One region of the Arthrobacter humicola genome, then DNA from elsewhere that is predicted to be linked to it. Evidence: riboswitches for the same ligand, from Rfam matches in the RefSeq annotation. Region 1 holds a riboswitch; each other region holds the start of a gene.
What was found. Region 1 has a riboswitch for S-adenosylmethionine ahead of ABD243_RS07710 (bifunctional o-acetylhomoserine/o-acetylserine sulfhydrylase). Riboswitches for the same ligand answer to the same signal wherever they lie in the genome.
Positions count from the first base shown of each region.

Region 2: another riboswitch for S-adenosylmethionine. It lies ahead of ABD243_RS00270 (DUF1737 domain-containing protein); the one in region 1 lies ahead of ABD243_RS07710 (bifunctional o-acetylhomoserine/o-acetylserine sulfhydrylase).
Region 3: another riboswitch for S-adenosylmethionine. It lies ahead of ABD243_RS15520 (aminotransferase class V-fold PLP-dependent enzyme); the one in region 1 lies ahead of ABD243_RS07710 (bifunctional o-acetylhomoserine/o-acetylserine sulfhydrylase).

Region 1 is NZ_BAAAQB010000025.1:93,195-95,451, forward strand. It holds partial or broken gene ABD243_RS07710 (bifunctional o-acetylhomoserine/o-acetylserine sulfhydrylase) at 1-1,247, opposite strand, end outside; SAM riboswitch class IV at 1,309-1,424, opposite strand; gene ABD243_RS07715 (VOC family protein) at 1,579-2,217, shown strand.
Region 2 is NZ_BAAAQB010000001.1:62,794-65,050, reverse strand. It holds gene ABD243_RS00275 (ATP-grasp domain-containing protein) at 1-774, opposite strand, end outside; SAM riboswitch class IV at 1,144-1,258, shown strand; gene ABD243_RS00270 (DUF1737 domain-containing protein) at 1,358-1,606, shown strand; gene ABD243_RS00265 (rhodanese-like domain-containing protein) at 1,603-2,013, shown strand; gene ABD243_RS00260 (O-succinylhomoserine sulfhydrylase) at 2,014-2,257, shown strand, end outside.
Region 3 is NZ_BAAAQB010000038.1:194,339-196,595, reverse strand. It holds gene hisN (histidinol-phosphatase) at 1-710, shown strand, start outside; SAM riboswitch class IV at 883-996, shown strand; gene ABD243_RS15520 (aminotransferase class V-fold PLP-dependent enzyme) at 1,031-2,257, shown strand, end outside.

The DNA of each region.
Region 1 (2,257 bases):
ACCGAGAGCCGCACCAGGCCGGGGTTCACGCCGGCCACGGCCTGCTGCTCGGGCGAGAGCTGACTGTGGGTGGTCGACGCCGGGTGGATCACGAGGGAGCGGACGTCGCCGATGTTCGCGACGTGCGAGTGCAGCTCGAGGGCATCAACGAAGCGTTTGCCGGCCTCCGCTCCCCCGGCGATGTTGAACGCGACGACGGCGCCGGTCCCCTTGGGCCCGTACTTGCGCCCGCGCTCGTACCAGGGGCTGGATGGCAGCCCGGCGTAGGCGACGGATTCGACGTCGTCCCGCGCCTCCAACCATTCGGCCACCTTGGTGGCGTTGGCCACGTGGCGTTCAACGCGCAGGCTAAGGGTCTCGATGCCCTGGGCAATGAGGAATGCGTTGAACGGGGACACGGCGGAGCCGAGGTCGCGCAGGAGCTGGACCCGGGCCTTGAGGATGTAGGAGAGGTTGGCCCCGAGCGCGCCGCCGGCGCCGAGGTCGCGGGCGTAGACCAGTCCGTTGTAGGTGGGGTCCGGGGTGTTGAAGCCGGGGAACCGCTCGGGGTCCTTGCCGAAGTCGAACTTGCCCGAATCCACGATCACGCCGGCGATCGCGGCACCGTGGCCGCCGAGGTACTTGGTGGCGGAATGGACCACGATGTCCGCTCCCCACTCGATCGGCCGGATGAGGTAGGGGGTGGACAGGGTGTTGTCGACAATCAGGGGCACGCCGGCCTCGTGGGCCACCTTGGAAACGCCCTCGATGTCCAGAACGTCCTGGCGGGGGTTGGAGACCACTTCGCCGAAGAACAGCTTCGTGTTGGGCCGGACGGCGTCGCGCCACTGGTCCAGGTTGTCCGGGTCCGCAACGAAGGTCACGGAGATACCGAACTTCTTCAGCGTGTGCGCGAGCAGGTTGTAGGTGCCGCCGTAGAGACTGGGGCTGGCGACCACGTGGTCCCCGGCCTCGGCGATGTTGAGGATCGCGAACGTCTCGGCGGCCTGGCCGGAACTGAGCAGCAGAGCGGCGAGGCCGCCTTCCAGGCTGGCCACGCGCTGTTCCACCGCGTCCTGCGTGGGATTGCCGATCCGGGTGTAAATGGGGGCAAGTTCGGCGAGGGCGAAGCGGTTCGCGGCGCTTTCGGCGCTCGGGAACACGAACGACGTCGTCTGGTAGATCGGGAGGGACCGGGCGCCGGTGGCGGAGTCCGGCTCCTGGCCGGCGTGGATCTGGCGGGTTTCGAAGGACCATGCAGTGGACATTATTGCTCCTGTCGGGACTGGGCACAGCACCGCCCGGGGCCATCGGCCCAGGCCGGCACAGGCGCCGCGCTTGCCCTCCGGCGGGCGCCGGACGGCCAGGTCTTCACCCGGGGCACCCCACCGCGATACGAGGGTTGCCGGCCAGCAAGCCGGGGCTGTGCGCTGGCACTCATGACCTTGGTTCAGTGTAGGAATGGCGGCAGGCCGCTGGATAGCTTTATGACGAACATGAAGACGACCGGCACGCCGGCCTCCAGACACCCCGAGACATCCCATCACGGTAAGGCAAGCCTAAGCTGAGAGGTCCATCACAAAGTGCCAAGATGAGGGCATGCGCATGGATCACGTTTCTTACGCCTGTGAACACGATGGTTTGGCAGCCACCACTGAACGTATTGCGTCTGCCCTCGGCGTCGAAGCCGTGAAGGGTGGAGTGCACCCCCGTTTCGGGACACGCAACATGATTATCCCGCTCGCGGGACACAAGTATGTCGAGGTCGTGGAGGTCCTGAACCACCCGGCATCGGACAAGGCCCCCTTCGGCCAGGCAGTCCGGGCACGCTCCGAGGCCGGCGGCGGCTGGATGGGCTGGTGCGTCGAAGTTGACGACCTCGGCCCGTTCGAGGAGCGGCTGGGCCGCGCCGCCGTGAACGGCAACCGGAAGTTCCCCGACGGCCGCGAACTGGTCTGGAAGCAGATCGGCATCCTGGGCCTCATCGCCGACCCGCAGGTGCCCTACATGCTCAAGTGGGAGGGTGACCCGGAGCTTCACCCCTCCAATGCCTACGCAAGCGACGTCAAGATGTCCGCGCTGACCATTGCCGGTTCGGCAGAGCGCGTCACGGAATGGCTTGGCGAGCCCGTGGAAAAGCCGCTGGAAGACGTGGCCGTGAACTGGCTCGCGCCGCACGGCACGCCCGGAATCCTCTCCGTCACCTTCGAGACCGCCTCCGGGGCCGTCACGATCTAACGCTCCACCTGCCCCACACTTCGGCCGCCATCCCGCGGGT
Region 2 (2,257 bases), on a different contig from region 1:
CTGGACCGGGCCGGTCAGCCCGAGCGTGCGGACGGCGGCCAGGCCCAGCTTCCGCACATCGTTGGCCTCGGCCGCCGGCACCCTGCGGCTGACTTCGTCGCTGCCGGCCCGACCGTACGGAGTTCTTGTCTTCTCAAGGACCACGGCCACCGGCGCCATCGCGTTGCGGGGCGGCGTGCCGAACACCAGGGCCACGTAGTCGGCGCCCGGGATGAACTCCTGGACCAGCTGCCCGGCCGGCAGGTTCTTCCAGCTGACGGAGCCGGTCCCGGCCAGCAGGTGGACGGCGTGGGTGCCTTTGAAAGTTCGCGGCTTGACGACGACGGGACCGTTGAGGTCGGCCAGGGACGCCGGCGCGGCGGCGAGGTCGCCCGGAACCCCGAAACGCGGGACGGGAATGCCGGCTGCCTGCAACGCCCATGCGGTGAACAGGTGGTCGTTGGCGAGGGCCACCGCGGCAGGGTCGCCGACGATGATCCGCACGTCCCGGCCGAATCCGGCGCGGGCCGCAGCCAGGACCGGGAGTTCCACGGTGAGGGTCGGAATGATGACGTTGATGGCTTCCCGGTCCACCAGCCGGCGCAGGTCCAGGACCATGTCCGGGTCCGTCGCCGGCAGGAGCCTGACTGCCGCTGCGGTGGTGGCGTCCTCGCCCTGCCGGGTGACGTCGCGGGCGTCGGAGCCGAGGCACGGGATGCCGCGGGCTGCTAGCTGGGCCGCGACGGCCCGGCCGGCGGCGCCTGCAATGCCAGTAACCAGTATGCGCGGGCCCACGGTTGCTCCATTCCGCCGTCACCCGCAGGGCCGCGGCTGCGGCTCCGGCGGTTCGGGCCACCGATTCAGACAAAAATTGAGGGACAGACAACTGCACGCAGAGATAACTTGATCCACAGAAAACGTGGGACGGGCCGACGTGTCAGTCCGATCCCCTCAGTAGACTGCGCAAACTCCCGGCGGACACGAGTGGGCAGTACCCGAAACTGGAGCCCGCTACTACTCGCCTTGGCGCCGCACCCGGTTCTCACCCCGCAACTCTGATTTCTCAGTCCGCCGCGTGTGTCACCCCGCGGAAACGCGGTCCGGTTACGGAACATGACGACGGCGGCGGTGCGGGCCGGCGTCGTAAGTGTTACGTTTTTGGGGAGTAATGAGAACCGGTGCCAAGCCCTGACTGGCCGGTCGGCAACCCTCCCTTTCGCGGCGGGGTGCCTCAGGTGAATACTCGGCATATCGACCATTCGAGCTGCAAGCGTGAAAGAGGAGATCCGTCGTGCCCGACACATCCATACCCGCTGTACCCGGTACAGCAGCCGCCCCCGGCACAGCCCCCGCCGCAGCTCCCGCCGGCGAGGACAAACTGGCCTACCGCCTGTTCACCGGCGCCGACGACCGCGCCTTCTGTGAGCGCGTGTCGGCCGCCCTGGCCGAGGGCTATGTCCTGCACGGAAGCCCCGCCGCCACCTTCAACGGCAGCACGGTGATCGTGGCGCAGGCCCTGGTCCTGCCGGCCGCAATTGCGAGCGCAGACGCCGCCGTGGCCAACGCCGTGGATGAACTCGACAGTGACGAGTTTGGTGCCGAAGACGCCTTCGAGGGCCACGCATGAGCTACGCCGGAGACCTCAGCCCGCACGAGGCGTGGGCCAAGCTGGAGGCCGGCGCCATCCTGGTGGACGTCCGGACCGAGGCCGAATGGGCCCACATCGGCATCCCGGATACGAAGGCCACGGACAACGATCCTCTCTTCATCCAGTGGACCCTCGCCGGCGGGGTGCCCAACCCGCACTTCGTGGAACAGCTCCAGCGCCAGGCGCCCGAGGACACCGCCGTCGAGCTCGTATTCCTGTGCCGCTCCGGCGCCCGGTCGATCGCCGCAGCGACGACCGCGACGCAGGCCGGCTACACCTCCTACAACGTCCTTGAGGGCTTCGAAGGCGAGACCGACCGCTTTGGCGAACGCACCGTCAACGGCTGGAAGAACCGCGGCCTGCCCACCAACCTCGGAAAGATTTAAGTGACTTTCAATCCCGACGCCGCCGAATGGGCGGCCGACACCCAGGCCGTCCGCGGAGGCCTTGACCGTACAGGCTTCCAGGAAACCGCCGAGCCGATCTTCCTCAACTCAGGATTCGTCTACGAGTCCGCGGCCGCCGCCGAGCGCGCCTTCACCGGGGAGGACGAGCGCTTCGTCTACTCCCGCTACGGCAACCCGTCCGTCGCAACCTTCCAGGAGCGGCTGCGGTTGCTCGAGGGCACCG
Region 3 (2,257 bases), on a different contig from region 1:
TTCGGATCGAGACGAAGCCCGACCTCACCCCGGTCACCGACGCCGACAAATCCGCCGAAGAGGCCATCCGCGGCCAGCTCTCCCGCTCCCGGCCGCGCGACGCGGTCCTGGGCGAGGAATTCGGCAGCTCGGGCCACGGCTCCCGGCGCTGGATCATTGACCCGATCGACGGCACCAAGAACTTCGTCCGCGGCGTCCCGGTCTGGGCCACCCTGATCGCCCTCGTTGACGAGGGCGAACCGGTGGTCGGCGTCGTCAGCGCGCCGGCCCTGGGCAAGCGCTGGTGGGCGGCCAAGGGCGCGGGCGCCTACACCGGCCGCTCCCTGGCCTCCGCCACCCGGCTGAAGGTGTCCAACGTTTCCAAGCTCGAGGACGCGTCGCTGTCCTACTCCAGCCTCGGCGGCTGGAAGGAACGCGGAAACCTGGACGAGTTCCTGGGCCTCACCGAGGAAGTGTGGCGCACCCGCGCCTATGGTGATTTCTGGTCCTACTGCCTCGTGGCCGAGGGTGCGGTGGATATCGCCTGCGAACCCGAACTGAACCTCTACGACATGGCCGCCCTCGTGCCGATCGTCACCGAAGCCGGCGGCCGCTTCACCTCGCTCGAGGGCGAGGACGGCCCCTTCGGTGGCAACGCCCTGGCCACCAACTCGATCCTCCACTCGGAAGTGCTCAAGCGGCTCAACCCCGGACTTGACGACCTCCTCTAGGATCGTCCGACCTTTCTCAACAATCGAACAAACGACAGCGGCGGCCCCCATTCCGGGGCCGCCGCCGTCGTTTCTTCGGCCGACGTGCGCATTGCGGCGCGCACGTAACAAAACGCTTCACATTCGGAGGCCGCCTTTTCCCCGGCTGCACCGATGTCCTACGCTCGATGCAGGTCACGAGTGCCAGCGCTAAACCCCGGTTTGCTGGCCGGCAACCCTCCAGTCGCGGTGGGGTGCCCCGGGTGACGACCTGGCCGGTCCGGAACGGACCCGGCAAGCGCGGATTCCCACGATGTGGGGTCCTGTTCGAGTGAGGTCCCATGACAACTGCCATTTTCCCCGCCGCCCGCGAAGTCGACGCACGGTTTGCCGCCGCCGCACGCCCGCTCGCCGCCGTCACGGGCGCCGAGATCCAGTCCCCGCTGATCAAGGGCGGCCACGCCCGCTACGCCAACCTCGATTACGGCGCCTCCGCCCCGGCCCTGTCCGTTGTCTCGGCCTACCTGAACGAAATCCTGCCGTACTACGCCAGCGTCCACCGCGGCGCCGGCTACGCCTCCCAGATCAGCACCTCGGTCTACGAGAACGCCCGGGACATCGTGCGGGACTTCGTGGGCGGCCGGCCGGACGATTCCGTCATCTTCACCCGCAACACCACCGATTCCCTGAACCTGCTGGCCGGGTGCCTGCCGTTGCAGGACGGCCGGCCCGCCGGCGAGGTCATCTACCTCGACATCGAACACCACGCGAACCTCCTGCCCTGGCAGAACGTCCCGCACCGCAGCGTCGTGGCCGCGCCCACCCTCGCGGCCACCATCGACCGCTTGCGGGACGAGCTCGCACGCGGCGGTGTGAGCCTGCTGGCCGTTACCGGCGCCTCCAATGTCACCGGCGAGATCCTGCCGATCCGCGCCCTCGCCGCGCTGGCGCACGAGTACGGCGCCAGGATCGTCGTCGACGCAGCGCAGCTGGCGCCGCACCGGCGGATCGATATCGCCGCCGACGACGTCGACTACCTCGCCTTCTCGGGTCACAAGCTCTACGCCCCGTTCGGCACGGGCGTGCTGGTGGGGCGCACGGACTGGCTCGACGCCGGCACCCCGCACCTGGCCGGCGGCGGCGCCGTCCGCGACGCCCGGCTCGACTCCGTCAGCTGGACCACCGGACCGGCCCGGCACGAGGGCGGCTCGCCGAACGTCCTGGGCGCGGCCGCGCTGGCCCGCGCCACCCAAGTGATCGCAGAGCTGGACCCGGCACAGTGGTACGCCCACGAGGACGCCATCCGGTCCTTCCTGGTCGAAGGCCTCCAGCGCATCGAGGGCGTGACCGTACACCAGATCTTCGCCGACTCATCTGCCGAATCGTCGCTTGCCGACGGTCAGCCGGGCGCAGGCACCATCGGCGTCGTGAACTTCTCCGTGGAGGGCTACGACGCCGGGCTGGTGGCCGCCTACCTGTCGGCCGAACACGGGATCGGCCTGCGCGACGGCCGCTTCTGCGCCCACCCGCTGCTCAAGCGGCTCGGCCTGCCCGCCGGCTCCCTGCGG